Regions from separate parts of the Streptomyces roseochromogenus subsp. oscitans DS 12.976 genome, predicted to be linked through region 2. Evidence: riboswitches for the same ligand, from Rfam matches in the RefSeq annotation. Region 2 holds a riboswitch; each other region holds the start of a gene.
What was found. A riboswitch is a leader RNA that binds a small molecule or an ion and turns the genes downstream of it on or off. The one in region 2 is predicted to bind cyclic di-AMP.

Region 1 (5,106 bases), 2.2 Mb from region 2:
CGGCTACCTGGCCGAGCTGATCCACAAGAAGCGCGAGGCGCTGCCCGCCGAGCCCGCGCCCGGTGAGGACCTCATCTCCGGCCTCATCCGCGCCTCCGACCACGGCGAGCACCTCACCGAGAACGAGGCCGCCGCGATGGCGTTCATCCTGCTGTTCGCCGGCTTCGAGACGACCGTCAACCTCATCGGCAACGGCACCTACGCCCTGCTCACCCACCCCGGGCAGCGCGCCCGGCTCCAGCGGTCCCTGGCTGAGGGGGAGAGGGACCTGCTGGAGACCGGAGTGGAGGAACTCCTGCGCTACGACGGTCCGGTGGAGCTGGCCACCTGGCGGTTCGCCACCGAGCCGCTCACCATCGGCGGGCAGGACATCGCGCCGGGGGATCCGGTGCTCGTGGTGCTCGCGGCGGCGGACCGGGATCCGGAGCGGTTCGCCGACCCGGACGTACTGGACCTCTCCCGGCGTGACAACCAGCACCTCGGCTACGGCCACGGCATCCACTACTGCCTCGGCGCGCCGCTCGCCCGGCTGGAGGGCCAGACCGCGCTCGCCACCCTGCTCAGCCGCCTGCCCGACCTGCGGCTCGGTGCCGATCCGGCCGAGTTGCGCTGGCGCGGCGGGCTCATCATGCGGGGCCTGCGCACCCTGCCCGTGGAGTTCACCCCGGCCGTCGGCAAAACCGTGGAACGGTGAACACGAAGGGGGTTCAACTCTGTGATCTTCACGTGATCTGCGCGGCATTAACTTGTGACAAGTGATCGTCTGCCTATACGTTCACCCATCAGCGTGGCGACGCGCACCAAGGCGCCGCGCCGGTCCTGCTGTCGCACGAAAGGCATCCGTATGCTCTCCGGGAACGGTCGTCACCGTCGCCCCCGTCAGGCTCCGGCCCTCCTCGTCGCGGCAGGAGTGACCGGCTCCGCCATCGCCATTCCGCTGCTCGGCGCCGCGAGCGCCAACGCGGCCGACGGCACGACATGGGACAAGATCGCCGAGTGCGAGAGCGGTGGCTCCTGGAGCGCGAACAGCGGGAACGGCTACTACGGCGGCCTGCAGATCTCGCAGGACGACTGGGACAAGTACGGCGGTACGCAGTACGCCGACAGCGCCGACCAGGCCAGCCGCTCCCAGCAGATAGCCGTGGCCGAGAAGATCCTCGCCGGCCAGGGCACCAAGCCGTGGGCCATGTGCGCGCTGACCGCCGGTCTGACCTCCCACTCCGGTTCGGTCGACGTGGACCCCGGCGTGAGCGGCTCCGGTGGGTCCAGTGCCGGGTCCGGCTCGTCCGGCGGCTCCGATCCGTCCGGTCTGCCGGATTCGTCCTCCTCCGGATCGAGCTCCGGCTCCGGTTCCGGCTCTGATTCCGGCTCCGGTTCCAGCTCTGACGCCAGCCCTGGCGCCGACTCGGGCTCCGGCTCCAACTCCGCCTCCGGTTCGGATTCCACCGGGCCGGATTCTCCCGGTCCGGATGCCTCCGGCTCCTCCTCGTCCGGCGCGACCGCCACGCCGGCTCCCGGTGCGAGCCCGGGCAAGGGTGCCACCGGGACCCCGGAGGCGACCGACGGCTCCACCGGTGCAAGTACCCCCAAGTCCGACAAGGGGGACGAGACCGGCTCGACCGGTGACGAAAGCCGGCAGGGGGGTGACAGCTCGCCCACGGCGACTCCCGGCACGGATGAGTCGGACAATTCCCAGCAGACCAGCGGCTCTTGGAGCCTGGTCGACACCGGCACGCTCAGCAGCGGCGGACGTCACCGTGGCGAGAGCGCGGACGAGAGCGCGGGCGCAAGCGCGGCAAACGGCCAGAACGCCCCGCGATCCGGTCGTCATGCCGACCGCGAACGGGACACCTACACCGTCCGCGAGGGCGACTCCCTCACCTCCATCGCCGACTCTCTTGGTGTCGACGGCGGATGGCATGCGCTCTACGCCGCCAACCAGAAGGTCATCGGCGCCGACCCGAACCACATCACCGCCGGTCAGACCCTGAAAGTCACGGGCGAAAAGGACGCCGAGTAGCGGGAGTTGACGCCCCGCTTCGCGCCTAATGTCCGGTTTGGCGAAAGTGTGGGATGAGTCTCAGAAGCCCTGATCGTCTTTGAAATTCCCTCGATCACCTGTCTACGGTCAGGACCGCTCGTCACCACGAGCCCCGGCAGCCGTAACGCCGAATCCTGCCAGCGGTTGCCCGGGAACAGTCGTCGCGTCATGCGCCGTAGGCAGGAGCGGGGGACCCAAGGTAAGTGCTGGAACCGGCAGTTGACGCCGGAACCGGCTTGGGGTGAAGCCGCAGGCCCGCGACAGCGGGCGTGCGGCCGGGCAACTCAACCGGCCCGAACCCGACAGCTCACCTCGCAGGCGTCGGTGAGGGGATCGATCCATGCTGTTCTCCGGCAAGGGCAAGCACCGTCGTCCGTCCAAGGCCGTCCGGGCCGTCGCGCTCGTCGGTGTCACCGGCGCCGCCGTAGCCGCCCCGCTCATGGCGGCCGGCAACGCCTCGGCCGCCACCGCCTCCGAGTGGGACACCGTCGCCCAGTGCGAGTCGGGTGGCAACTGGTCCATCAACACCGGCAACGGCTTCTACGGCGGTCTGCAGTTCTCCGCCTCCACCTGGGCCGCGTACGGCGGTACCGCCTACGCCCCGGCCGCCAACCAGGCCACCAAGGCGCAGCAGATCGCCGTCGCCGAGAAGGTCCTCGCCTCGCAGGGCAAGGGCGCCTGGCCGGTCTGCGGCACGGGCCTGTCCTCCGCCGCGTACAACGGCTCCGCCCCGAGCACCACCTCGTCGAGCAAGAGCACCGGCACCACCACCCGCTCCACCGACCAGCAGGCCGCCACCCGCTCCGCCGAGCGCACGGCCCCGGCGAAGAGCAAGACCGTCACCACCCCGACCGGCAAGAAGGTCAAGAAGGGCGACGGCGAGTACAAGGTGGTCAAGGGCGACACCCTCAGCTCCATCGCCGAGAAGCACCACGTCGCCGGCGGCTGGCAGAAGCTGTTCCAGCTGAACAAGGACATCGTCGAGGACGCCAACCTCATCTACCCGGGCCAGCAGCTGCACCTGAAGTGACACATCCGGCTCCGGCCGGATCCACGGCGCCCTCACATCGCCCCCCACACTGAAGCTCCCGTGAGGGTCACCCCCCGTCCCCACGGGCTCCCCGCCCCGGCGCGTGTTCCCCCGTACGCGCCGGGGCGGGGTCTTTTGTTTCGCGCCACGTTTCCCCACTCTTCAGTCCGGGATCATCGGAACCCCCCTTTGTTCCATCGGTGAACAATGGGTACCGTCTGCGTGTCCCTCTCCGTCCACGGGACGGTCGGTCGGTGGCTGATCCCCCGGAGACGGTTAGGCTCTAGTCGCAAGGCACAGCCGTAAGGCACACCACCTCGCACTTCCAGCGTCACATCCAAGAAGGAGATGCTCGTGCCGTCCATCGACGTCGTCGTAGCCCGGGAAATCCTGGACTCCCGAGGCAACCCCACGGTCGAGGTCGAGGTCGGCCTCGACGACGGCAGCACGGGTCGTGCCGCCGTGCCGTCCGGCGCCTCGACCGGTGCCTTCGAGGCCATCGAGCTGCGCGACGGTGACCCCAACCGCTACCAGGGCAAGGGCGTCGAGAAGGCCGTCCTCGCCGTCATCGAGCAGATCGGTCCGGAGCTGGTCGGCTACGACGCCACCGAGCAGCGCCTGATCGACCAGGCCATGTTCGACCTGGACGCCACCGACAACAAGGGCTCGCTCGGCGCCAACGCCATTCTCGGCGTCTCCCTCGCCGTCGCCCACGCCGCCTCCGAGGCCTCGGACCTCCCGCTCTTCCGCTACCTGGGCGGCCCGAACGCGCACCTGCTGCCGGTGCCGATGATGAACATCCTGAACGGCGGTTCGCACGCGGACTCCAACGTGGACATCCAGGAGTTCATGATCGCCCCGATCGGCGCGGAGTCCTTCTCCGAGGCCCTGCGCTGGGGCGCCGAGGTGTACCACACGCTGAAGAAGGTCCTGAAGAACAAGGGCCTGTCCACCGGCCTCGGCGACGAGGGCGGCTTCGCCCCGAACCTCGGCTCCAACCGCGAGGCCCTCGACCTCATCATCGAGGCCGTCAAGGAGGCCGGCTACGCCCCCGGCCAGCAGATCGCCCTCGCGCTCGACGTGGCTGCCTCCGAGTTCTACAAGGACGGCAAGTACCTCTTCGAGGGCAAGGAGCGCTCCGCCGCCGAGATGACGGAGTACTACGAGGAGCTGGTGGCGGCCTACCCGCTCGTCTCCATCGAGGACCCGCTGTTCGAGGACGACTGGGCCGGCTGGAAGGTCATCACCGACCGCATCGGCGACAAGGTCCAGCTGGTCGGCGACGACCTGTTCGTCACCAACCCGGAGCGCCTGGCCCGCGGCATCGAGGAGGGCACCGCCAACGCCCTGCTGGTCAAGGTCAACCAGATCGGCTCGCTGACCGAGACCCTGGACGCCGTCGAGCTGGCCCAGCGCAACGGCTACAAGTGCATGATGTCCCACCGCTCCGGCGAGACCGAGGACGTCACCATCGCCGACCTGGCCGTCGCCACCAACTGCGGCCAGATCAAGACCGGCGCGCCGGCCCGCTCCGAGCGTGTCGCCAAGTACAACCAGCTGCTGCGCATCGAGGAGATCCTCGACGACGCCGCGGTGTACGCCGGCCGCAGCGCCTTCCCGCGCTTCAAAGGCTGAGCCCGTAGAGGGTAAGGCTTAGCCAGTCGTACGTACGTCCCCGTACCCGGTCCCGTACCGTGTGCGGGGACGTACGCGCGTGTGCAGTACACAGGACGACGTGTGCAGCGCACAGGACAAGGGGAGGCGGGACATGGCCGTGAAGGACCGGGACCGGTTCTCCACCGCGACCAGGCTGCGGCTGCTCGGCGAGCAGACGGCGGCCCGGGTCTACCGTTCGCAGACCAAGCGGCAGGACCGCCGCTCCAGGCTCACCGGCCGGGCGGCCCTGCTCGCGCTGGTGCTGTGCTCGATGATCGTCGCCCTCGCCTACCCGATGCGGCAGTACGTCACCCAGCGCGCGCAGATCTCCGACCTCCAGCGGCAGCAGGAGCAGGCCCGTAAGCGGGTCGAGCAGCTG
Region 2 (5,106 bases):
ATATGCGAGCCCGAAGCCAGGGTCGATGCAAGATCGCCGGCGCAAGATCGTCGGGCGCTGTGCCGGGCCCGGTGACACAAGGCGCGTGGCCTCTGGCCAGGCGCCTCACGCCCCCCGAGCTGTCAAGTCGGTTGCTGAGATGCCCGTGTAGCTTTGCTGCCTGTTCGATTACGGACGCAAGGGGGCTTCGGTGGACGTGGTGCGGGTCATGGAAGCATTGGCCGAGCAGGGGGTCACGGTGCTGTTCAAGGCCGATGCCGAGCGCATGCGCGACGGCGTGAAGCCGTGGACGTTCGTGGCAAGCGGGAACCCGTTCCGCGAAGATCTCCTGGTGCGCACGGACGCCGTATCCGTGGAGGCCTGCCTGGATGCCTGCTTGCCCCGACTGCGCGAGTTCGGCCTGGTCATCCCGGAGTAGAAGCTGGGCTCAGGCGGCGGCAGTCGCCCCGAGCCGTTCCCGGCGGGGACGGGGAGGCCTGTGCTTCGTCGTAGTGCTCGCCGTGCTGCAGGCAGTGGCAGAGCCGGCCGACCATGCGGTTGAACAGGTTGCGCAGGGCCGAGGCGTGCCGGTCGCCGTGTTTGTCGCGTCGCCGGCGGTAATGGGTCTTGGATCCGGGGGCGGTCAGGGCGGCGAAGGTTCACAGGTAGTCGGCGTGGTTGAGCCGGTCGTTCTTCACGCGTCGGCGGGTGACGCTGGATTTCTTGCCGGAGGCTCGGGTGATCGGTGATGAGCCCGCGTACGCCTTGGGGTCCCGGGCGTCAACACCGCTCGTGGTGGCGGCCGCGAAGACGCCAGGCGCCTCCGGTCTAACCCGAGGCATCGAGGCCAGCCACGCAACAGGCATCCGCCCGACGCCCACCCGACCGCCACCACCACGAGCGTGAGGACCGACCGCACGGTCTGACCAAAGGCTTCGCGAGCCCAGCTCCGACGAGGCGTGCCAGCCCTCACCACTCGAACATCCCGAGAACGGCACCCTGCCGTCCCTGGGGCTGTTACCGACGAATTAGGCTCCGGCCCCATGGACGTACTCATCCATCTCTTCGTCGGCCTGCACATCATCGGCATCGCTGCGCTGCTCGGCGGTTTCCTCACCCAGATGAAGGCGATGGGCCAGGGCACGGCCCGGTTCGTGCCCGGGATGCTGCACGGCGCGCTGACCATGCTGGTCACCGGCGTGGTCCTGGTCGGCCTCAACCAGGCCGACCACCACCACGTCAACACCATCAAGATCGGCATCAAGCTGGCGCTGCTGATCGTGATCCTCGGGCTCGTCTATGTGAAGCGCGACGAGGAGAAGATCGACAAGGGCGCGTTCGGGACGGTCGGCCTGCTGACCGCGGCGAACATCTTCATCGCCGTGCTGTGGACCTGACGGTCATCCGTCCCCGCCGGCGGTGCGGGCCGCGCGTACCGCACCCGCGGCGACCGCGAGCCACACCGCCACCGCCGCCCACAGCAGCACCCGTCCCGGCCACCTGAGCCACGGGAAACCGACGGCGGTCGCGGCAGACAGTGCCGCCGCCGTCATTCCCATCGGGAACACCGTCGACCACCGCCGCTCGTCATAGCCGAGCCGGGGCCGCACCGCCTCGGCGGCCAGCAGCACCAGATACCAGGCCAGATCCAGTACGAGCAGCGCGACTGTCACCGCGCGCAGCACACCGCGATCGTCGTCGTCCCACAGATACAGGCCCGCATCGTCCCCGGCGACGAGCAGCTTCGCCCCGGCCAGCGCGGAGATCGCGAGCGCCCCGCCCGCGATCCACTGGTTGCCCGCCCCCTCCAGCACCTGCCGCACGTCGAAGTGGGCCAGCGCGAAGCCGTAGAGCACCAAACCCAGCCAGAACAGCACCAGTGCGGTGTGCGCGAGCCACGCCCTGCTCTCGGCCGCCGCCAGCGTGGCCGCCAGCACGGCCAGCCCCTGTGGGGCCACACAACACAGGAACACCGCTCCCGGCATGCGCCGCCTCCAGTGCCGTACGACCAGAGGCAGCAGCACCGGCCAGAGCAGCGCCGCCAGCGCCAGCAGAGCCTCGGCCAGGGTCTGCCGGCCCAGCGCCGAGATCCGGGTGCCGAGCACTGTGGTCGCGGCGACGGCGGCGAGTGCGCCGGGGCTGCCCGCCTCGACCACCCAGCGCTGCCGCTCGGCGAACAGCCGTAGGACGAAGTCGGCGGCCAGTGCCACCCAGGCGACGCAGGCCATCGCCAACGTCACCCGGGAGAGAGCCTCGGCGCCGGTCAGACGCAGGCCCACCGACAGGACGCCGGTCGCCATCACGGCGGCCCCGGCCGCGGGAGGCCGGTCCGCCCACCACGCACGCAGACCTGAGATGCCGGGCATGCGCCGATGCTAGGGAGCCGAGTGATCCCTGCCCGGGAAGGGCACGCGCGCGTGGAGCGCAAAAGCACCGCCACGCGTGCGTACCGGTGTTCTTGCGGCCCACGCGCGCGTGGAGCACGAAAGGCCGGCACGTACCCCGAGCCCGGCGACGGTCAGCCCGGTCGGACCACGCTGTGGATGATCGATGCGCCGCCGTAGTAGATCGACTCCTCGCGGACGTACGCGCCCGGCTTCGGGGCGTGGATCATCATGCCGTTGCCTATGTAGACGCCGACGTGGCTGATGTCGTCGTAGAAGAAGACCAGGTCGCCCGGCCGGGCACTGGCCAGGGAGACCGTGGTGCCGGCGTTGACCTGGTCGTACGTGGTGCGCGGAAGCGTGACCCCGGCGGCCTTCCAGGCGGCCTGGGTCAGGCCCGAGCAGTCGTAGGAGTCAGGCCCTGTGGCGCCCCACACATACGGCTTGCCGATCTGCGAGCGGGCGAAGGCGATCGCCTTCTCGGCCTTCGTGTCGTACGAGCCGGACGTCGAGGAGCCGCCCGAGCCGGAGCCCGTCGACGAACCAGAACCAGAACCAGTTCCAGAAGCGGATCCGGACCCCGTGGACGAGGACGACGACGAGCCGGCCTGCTGCTGCTCGGCCTGCCGCTTCGCCAGCTCGGCCGCCTTGCGCGCCGCTTCCTCCTGCTGCTTCCGCTCGATTTCGGCCAGCCGCGCCTTCTCCTGGGCGGTCAGCTGCGACAGCAGCTCGCGCGCGGAGGCGAGTTTCTTCTGGACGGTGGCCTTGGCGGTCTGCAGGTCGTGCTGCGAATCGGTGAGGGTCTGCAGGCTCTCCGCGGCCTCCCGCCGTTTCTTCATGGTCGCGGCCTGCTCGCCTATGTAGGCGTCGACCTCGCTCTTCTCCCGCGAGGTCAGCCGGTTCATCAGCTGGCTCTCGTCGAAGTAGTCCTGCGGGTTGTCCGCGAGCAGGAAAGTGGCCGTGGGGGGCGCGGCCATGCCTGAGCGGTACTGGGCCGCGGCGAAGGAGCCCAGCTCCTCGCGGGCCTTGTTGAGGCGTTCGGTGCGCCGGGCGACGTCGTCGCGGAGCGCGTCGACGCGTCCCCGCTGTCTGCCGGTGCGTTCCTTGGCCGCGTTGTACTTGTCAGTCGCCGACTCGGCCTGGCGGTAGAGGTCGTCGACCTTCTTCTCGACCTCCTCCAGGCTCGGCTTGGCGTGATCGGTTCCCGGGGCGGCCTCGGCGCTCTGCGAGAGCACGGCCATGGAGGTGAGGGCGGCGGTGGCGAGGGCGGGGGTGCGGAGGCCCGCCCCGATGGTCCCGCCGGGGCGCGGCTTGCGATGCGACGCCAAGGGAGGCGACTCCTTCCAATGGGCCGCCTACCGGGTTAGCTGTCGGGTTCGGGCGGCGGTTCGGAAGGGTTGCCCTACGGCGTCGTCCCGGGCGGGAGTCGGCCGATTCACCCCAGGATCGGTGGGTCCCCGGCTCCGGGCGCCACGCGGGCACGCCGGACTCGGCGGAGGCCGTGCGGCCCGGCGAGGTTCGCCGGTAGGGGTCGTACGGCCCGATCGCACGCTAGCCAACTCGTGTGACTCCTGTGAAGGTTGGTGCGTGATATGTCCGATACATTTTTGTGACCTGGGGGCGGTTTCACAGCTGTGTCATCGGGTCGTTCCGCAGCGTGAGCGGGAGATGGGCTCTGCGGCGGCTGTGAAGATCAACTCTCGCTCGAACCGGCCATGTTCCGGGGACGGCGACCGGTTGTCGGTGGGGCGCCCTAGACTCGGAGAGCGATGAGCAGCCTCTTTGACGACAGCTTCCTGGCGGACCTCCAGACCCCTCGCGGGCACGAGGAGGAGCAACCGCCACCGCCCGAGGACGATCACGCTCCGGAGCCGCTTCCGGACGATCTGTTCGGCGGGAAGTTCGACGCGCCGCCGGACCGGGACGCCTACTACCGCGACGGCGCCCCGCGCCCCGCGCTCGACGCGGCCGCCCTCCTGGAGGGGCTGAACGAGAACCAGCGCGCCGCGGTCGTGCACGCCGGCTCCCCGCTGCTCATCGTCGCCGGCGCCGGCTCCGGCAAGACCCGTGTGCTCACCCACCGCATCGCCCACCTGCTCGCCGAGCGGAATGTGCACCCGGGCCAGATCCTCGCGATCACCTTCACCAACAAGGCCGCCGGCGAGATGAAGGAGCGCGTCGAGCATCTCGTCGGCCCGCGCGCGAACGCGATGTGGGTGATGACCTTCCACAGCGCGTGCGTGCGCATACTGCGCCGGGAGAGCAAGAAGCTCGGCTTCACCTCGTCGTTCTCGATCTACGACGCCGCCGACAGCAAGCGCCTGATGGCTCTGGTCTGCCGTGACCTGGACCTCGATCCCAAGCGCTTCCCGCCGAAGTCGTTCAGCGCGAAGATCAGCAACCTGAAGAACGAGCTGATCGACGAGGAGGACTTCGCCGCCCAGGCCGCCGACGGCTTCGAGAAGACCCTCGCCCAGGCCTACGCGCTCTACCAGTCGCGGCTGCGCGAGGCGAACGCACTCGACTTCGACGACCTGATCATGACGACGGTCAACCTGCTGCGCGCCTTCCCGGACGTCGCCGAGCACTACCGCCGCCGCTTCCGGCACGTCCTGGTGGACGAGTACCAGGACACCAACCACGCCCAGTACGCACTGGTACGGGAACTTGTCGGCACGGGGGAACGCTCCGCCGAGGAGGGCGACACCCCGCCCGGCGAGTACGATCTCCCGCCCGCCGAACT
Region 3 (5,106 bases), 210 kb from region 2:
GGACTGCGGGTCGGCGGAAGAGCCGTCGCCGGAGCCCTTGGCGGCGCCGGAGGCCAGGTTGTTCTCCAGGCCGCCGAGGTTGGGCAGGCCCAGGTCGGTGCTGACTCGCACGGTGCCGGACAGCTGCTGCACGTCCGACTTGGCGATCTTCTCGATGAGCTGCTTGGCAGTGATCTTGGGCAAGTCGGGGTCACCGGAGGCGGCGAGCGCCGGGACCAGCCCGATCGTGGCCGCAGCCACCCCCACCACCGCGACCGGGACCGCGTATCGGGCGGCCTTGCGGCGTCCGGCGCGCGGGTCCTCGTCCCGAGCGGCGTCCGCTCGCGCGGCGTCCACTGCGTCGTCGGATTCGTACGGTGCCATGTGTGCCTTACCTCCGTCGTCGGCGGCGGCTGTCCTCACGTTGGTCCACCAGAGCCGCCATTCTCACCCGAATCGGTGAGGAGTGGTGATTTCCGTGGCTTCCATCTCACCAAATCAGCCTTGAGGAAGCGTCAGACCACGGAGCCAACTCCGTGTACGACTGCGGTATGACATGGAGGGGCGGTCGCTCCCCCGACCCGTAAGGGTCTCACCGGAACGAACGGGGCCGTAAGGGGTCGCACGTGGCCGTACGACTGGCCGCACCGCAAGGCGTGATCCATGGTGGCCGTCGGCGGCCGACCGGGGGCCGACATGAGGCGAGCCGACACGGCCGACCGGGCATCGGCCGCCGCGGTCAGCCAGGGGCCGGCCGAGATGATCGGCCGGGCGTCAGCCGGCGCGGTGAACCACCGCGTCACACAGCTCCATCAGCGCCGCCTTGGCGTCGCACTCCCTGAGCGGCGCCAGCGCGGCCCGGGCCTCCTCCGCGTACCGGACGGTGTCCCGGCGGGCCTGCTCCAGCGCGGGGTGCGCGCGCAGCGCGGCCAGCGCCTCGGCGTGCCGGGCGTCGTCGCTGAGGTCGGAGTCGAGCAGCTCGCACAGCGCGATGTCCTCGGGCAGGCCGAGCCGGGCCGCCCGCTCGCGCAGCCGGAGCACGGGCAGGGTGGGGATGCCCTCGCGCAGGTCGGTGCCGGGAGTCTTGCCGGACTCATGCGAGTCGGAGGCGATGTCCAGGACGTCGTCGGCGAGCTGGAAGGCGACCCCGAGCCGCTCGCCGTACTGGGTGAGCACATCGACGACCGTCTCGTCGGCGCCCGACATCATCGCGCCGAACCGGCACGAGACCGCCACCAGCGAGCCCGTCTTGCCGCCGAGCACGTCCAGGTAGTGCTCGACCGGATCGCGGCCGTCCGAGGGGCCGGCGGTCTCCAGGATCTGGCCCGTGACCAGCCGCTCGAACGCGAGGGCCTGCACCCGGACCGCCTCGGGGCCGAGGTCGGCGAGGATCTGGGAGGCGCGGGCGAAGAGGAAGTCGCCGGTGAGGACCGCGACGGAGTTGCCCCAGCGCGTGTTGGCACTGTCCACACCGCGCCGCACGGCCGCCTCGTCCATGACGTCGTCGTGGTACAGCGTGGCGAGGTGGGTCAGCTCCACGACCACGGCCGACGGCACGACGCCCGGAGCATAGGGGTCGCCGAACTGGGCCGCGAGCATCACGAGCAGCGGCCGGAACCGCTTCCCGCCGGCTCGCACGAGGTGCTGCGCGGCCTCCGTGATGAACGGGACCTCGCTCTTGGTGGCCTCGAGCAAGCCTTCCTCGACAGCCGCCAATCCGACCTGGACATCGGCTTCCAGAGCCTGGTCCCGCACGCTCAGCCCGAACGGCCCGACGACGGTCACGAGGGGTCTCCTGTCTGCTGGTGTCTGCTGGCGATTACACGGTTTGTCGATAGGTCGCTGCCATCACTCAAGTCAGCGTATCCGGTCCTCTTTCGATCACCGATAGCGCCCACCGGTCCAGCCCAGGCGGTATCAGATCATGACCGGTATGTTTTTGATCAAGTGCTAATAACGGACATTTATCGACTTAACAGGAATCCGCCCACTTTGTCGCGAACCGAGAGGCGAGCGGAGTAACACGCACGCCTCCCTCCGCACCCCCATCCCGCACACCCCTCCCGGGCAGCTCCCGCTGCAACCCTTCTCGTGGACGCGACCACCACGGCAACGACGGGCATCGCGCCACAGGCTCCACCACCCAGCCGAACCATCCAAATCCCCTATGTCCACTTTGCCTTATTTTGTCACTTCGTGAGTTGGGTCACTGGCACCCACCCGCACCCCCCACTGACCCGACATCCCTTCCGCCCTGCCGCGTCGGCGAGTTGAGAATTGGCAACCGCAAAGGATCAAGCACCCTATAGGGCACAGAACAAGGTCAAATAGTGCTTTCTGTGAATCAGGCCCTTGTTCCCGACATGTGCTCTCGCATACGTTCCCGGCCACCGGGCGGACGCCGAATCCTGCCGCCGCCCGCGTAACCCACTCGACGAACTGATTCATACGGCAGGAGCGGGGGACCCAGGTAAGTCGCCGGACCGGAACGGCACACGTCGCACCGGAACGGCTAGGGGTGAAGCCGTGCCTTTCCCGAGGCACGGCCGGGCACCTCCCCGCCCGAACCCGACAGCTCACCTCGCAGGCGTCGGAGAGGACTTCCCCATGCCTGCTTCCGCTCAGCACCGCCGTACCCGGACCAACCGTCTCTTCCGCACTTTCACCGTCCTCGGCACCGGTGCCGCCGTCCTCGCCCTGCCGCTCATCGGCGCCACCAGCGCCTCCGCGGCCACCGGCACGACGACCACCAAGGTGGCCTCCACCACTCGCGCCGGGTACTCGAACAACCTCGACGGCTGGATCCGCGAGTCGCTCGCGATCATGGCCCAGAAGGGCATCCCGGGCAGCTACAACGGCATTTACCGCAACATCATGCGGGAGTCCTCCGGCAACCCGCTGGCCATCAACAACTGGGACTCCAACGCCGCCGCGGGCACCCCGTCCAAGGGCCTGCTGCAGGTCATCCAGCCGACCTTCAACACCTACCACGTGGCCGGTACGGCGTTCGATCTCTACGACCCGGTCGCCAACATCACCGCGGCCTGCAACTACGCCGCCGCGCGCTACGGGTCGATCGACAACGTCTACAGCGCGTACTGACAGGCCCCGCCCGTCCGGCGGACCGGAATGACCCCGGCCGTCCGGCGCGTACCCGCACCTGACGGACGGGGGCGTGCCGGGCGGCCGCCGGGCATCCACCGGGCCTGCCACGGACGGCCACGCACCGATATGCCGGTCAGCCGGTCGTGTACCGATGTGCCGGTCGATCGGTCGCGTACTGACGTGCCGGTCCATCGGTTGTGTACTGATGTGCCGGTCAGTCGGTCGGGAACAGTTTTTCGAGGACGACCGCGATGCCGTCAGCCTCGTTCGACAGGGTGATCTCATCGGCCACCGCCTTGAGTTCGGGATGTGCGTTGGCCATGGCGACCCCGTGTCCGGCCCAGTCCAGCATCGGGATGTCGTTGGGCATGTCGCCGAACGCCAGGGCCTGCTGTGCGGCGACGCCGAGCCGCTCGGCGGCCAGTGCGAGACCGGTCGCCTTGGTCACCCCGGACGGCTGGAGTTCCACGGTCCCCGGCCCCGACATGGTGACCGTCGCGAGCGAGCCCACCACCACGCGCGCGATGGCGGCCAACTCGTCGTCGGACAGGGTGGCATGGCGCAGCAGCACCTTACTGATGGGCTCGCACCACAGGTCGTCGCGCCGGCCGACCCGCACCGCGGGCAGGGTCGGGTGCGGCATGAGATAGCCGGGCTCGATAAGCGTGAGCCCGTCGACACCGTCCTGGTCGACAGCCGCGTAGACCTGCCCCACCTCCGCCTCGATCTTGCCGAGCGCGGTCTCGGCCAGGTCCCGATCCAGCCGCACCGACCACAACAGGCGCCCGGATAGGGCGTCGTAGACCTGTGCGCCCTGCCCGCACACCGCGAGTCCCGTGCAGCCGAGGTATGCGAGGAGAGGCCGTACCCGCGGGGCCGGGCGGCCCGTCACCACCAGGTGCCGGGCACCGGCCCGCGCCACCCGCGCGAGCGCGGCGAGCGACCGTTCGGAGACGGTGTCGTCGCCGCGCAGCAGCGTTCCGTCCAGGTCGGTGGCGATCAGTGCATACGCGGGGGAGGCTGCCATGATCAGAGAATACGGATACCGCGCCCCGCCGACTCATCTTGTCGTCCTGCGTACTTACGTACTGATCAGCCCAAGTGGTGCCCGCCGCCTCCTTGATGACGTCCTCAAGCGCTCGCTCCGGCCCCCCGCGGATTCAGCCGTGGGCCGCCGCCAGGTGTTTCGTCAGCCGTGGGGAGGCGAACTCCGTGCCGCAGACGAAGCGCATCACCGGGCCGTACGACGACGCCGCCGGCAGGCCGGTGAAGTACAGACCGGGCACGGAGGAGACAAAGCCAGGGCCGACCTTGGGCGTTCCGCGGCTCACCGCGAGCCGGGTGCGCAGTCCGGGACCGAGGAAGTCCATCGCCGCGATGTCGACGCGGTAGCCGGTGGCCGCGATGACATGGTCGGCGGTGAGCCGCTCGGCGCTCCCGCCGTGCGTGCGCACCGTGAGGACGGGGCTGCCGTCCGCCGCCTCGGCGGCCACGACCCGCTCGACCTCCTGTACCTGCACGGCGCTCTCGAAGCGCTCACGCAGCCACCAGGCGCCGAGCGGTCCGAGGACGCGGCGGACCAGGTGGTGGCGGGTGGCCTCGGGCAGATAGCGGTAGGGATGCGGGTAATAGCTGAGCGCCCACAGCGACCACGCGTTGCCGAAGGGGGACTCGGGGCGCAGCTTCGGCTGCTCCCAGGGCGGGGCGCCGAAGGCGACCCGGCCGCGGCCGCGCGCGACGACACGCACGCGTGCCCCCGCTTCGGCGGCGAGCGCCGCCGTCTCCAGCGCGGACTGGCCGGCGCCGACCACGATCAGCTCCTTGCCGGCGAACCGGCTCAGGTCGTGGTGCTGGGAGCTGTGCGAGACCGGGCCCGTGGGCGCCGGTCCGTCCGCCGCGGCTCCCGCGAGCTCCGCCGGCAGGTGCGCGAGGCCCGAGAGTCCGGTGGCGACGACAACCGCGCGCGCGGTGAACAACTCACCCGAGTCCAGCTTCAGTTCGAAGCTCCCGCTCCCGGCGCGG

Region 1: linked by a shared signal. The riboswitch ahead of M878_RS74835 (LysM peptidoglycan-binding domain-containing protein) and the one ahead of M878_RS65330 (C40 family peptidase) in region 2 are both predicted to bind cyclic di-AMP.
Region 3: linked by a shared signal. The riboswitch ahead of M878_RS66250 (transglycosylase SLT domain-containing protein) and the one ahead of M878_RS65330 (C40 family peptidase) in region 2 are both predicted to bind cyclic di-AMP.

Annotation. Positions count from the first base shown of each region.
Region 1 is NZ_CM002285.1:5,822,218-5,827,323, forward strand. It holds gene M878_RS74825 (cytochrome P450 family protein) at 1-694, shown strand, start outside; gene M878_RS74830 (LysM peptidoglycan-binding domain-containing protein) at 845-2,020, shown strand; cyclic di-AMP (ydaO/yuaA leader) riboswitch at 2,203-2,377, shown strand; gene M878_RS74835 (LysM peptidoglycan-binding domain-containing protein) at 2,382-3,071, shown strand; gene eno (phosphopyruvate hydratase) at 3,426-4,706, shown strand; gene M878_RS74845 (FtsB family cell division protein) at 4,840-5,106, shown strand, end outside.
Region 2 is NZ_CM002285.1:3,616,780-3,621,885, reverse strand. It holds gene M878_RS65345 (hypothetical protein) at 191-418, shown strand; partial or broken gene M878_RS96360 (hypothetical protein) at 405-761, opposite strand; gene M878_RS65340 (hypothetical protein) at 1,023-1,376, shown strand; gene M878_RS65335 (tellurite resistance/C4-dicarboxylate transporter family protein) at 1,380-2,345, opposite strand; gene M878_RS65330 (C40 family peptidase) at 2,498-3,691, opposite strand; cyclic di-AMP (ydaO/yuaA leader) riboswitch at 3,699-3,868, opposite strand; gene pcrA (DNA helicase PcrA) at 4,133-5,106, shown strand, end outside.
Region 3 is NZ_CM002285.1:3,831,758-3,836,863, forward strand. It holds gene M878_RS66240 (LolA family protein) at 1-363, opposite strand, end outside; gene M878_RS66245 (polyprenyl synthetase family protein) at 754-1,764, opposite strand; cyclic di-AMP (ydaO/yuaA leader) riboswitch at 2,409-2,582, shown strand; gene M878_RS66250 (transglycosylase SLT domain-containing protein) at 2,587-3,081, shown strand; gene M878_RS66255 (HAD family hydrolase) at 3,299-4,111, opposite strand; gene M878_RS66260 (FAD-dependent oxidoreductase) at 4,245-5,106, opposite strand, start outside.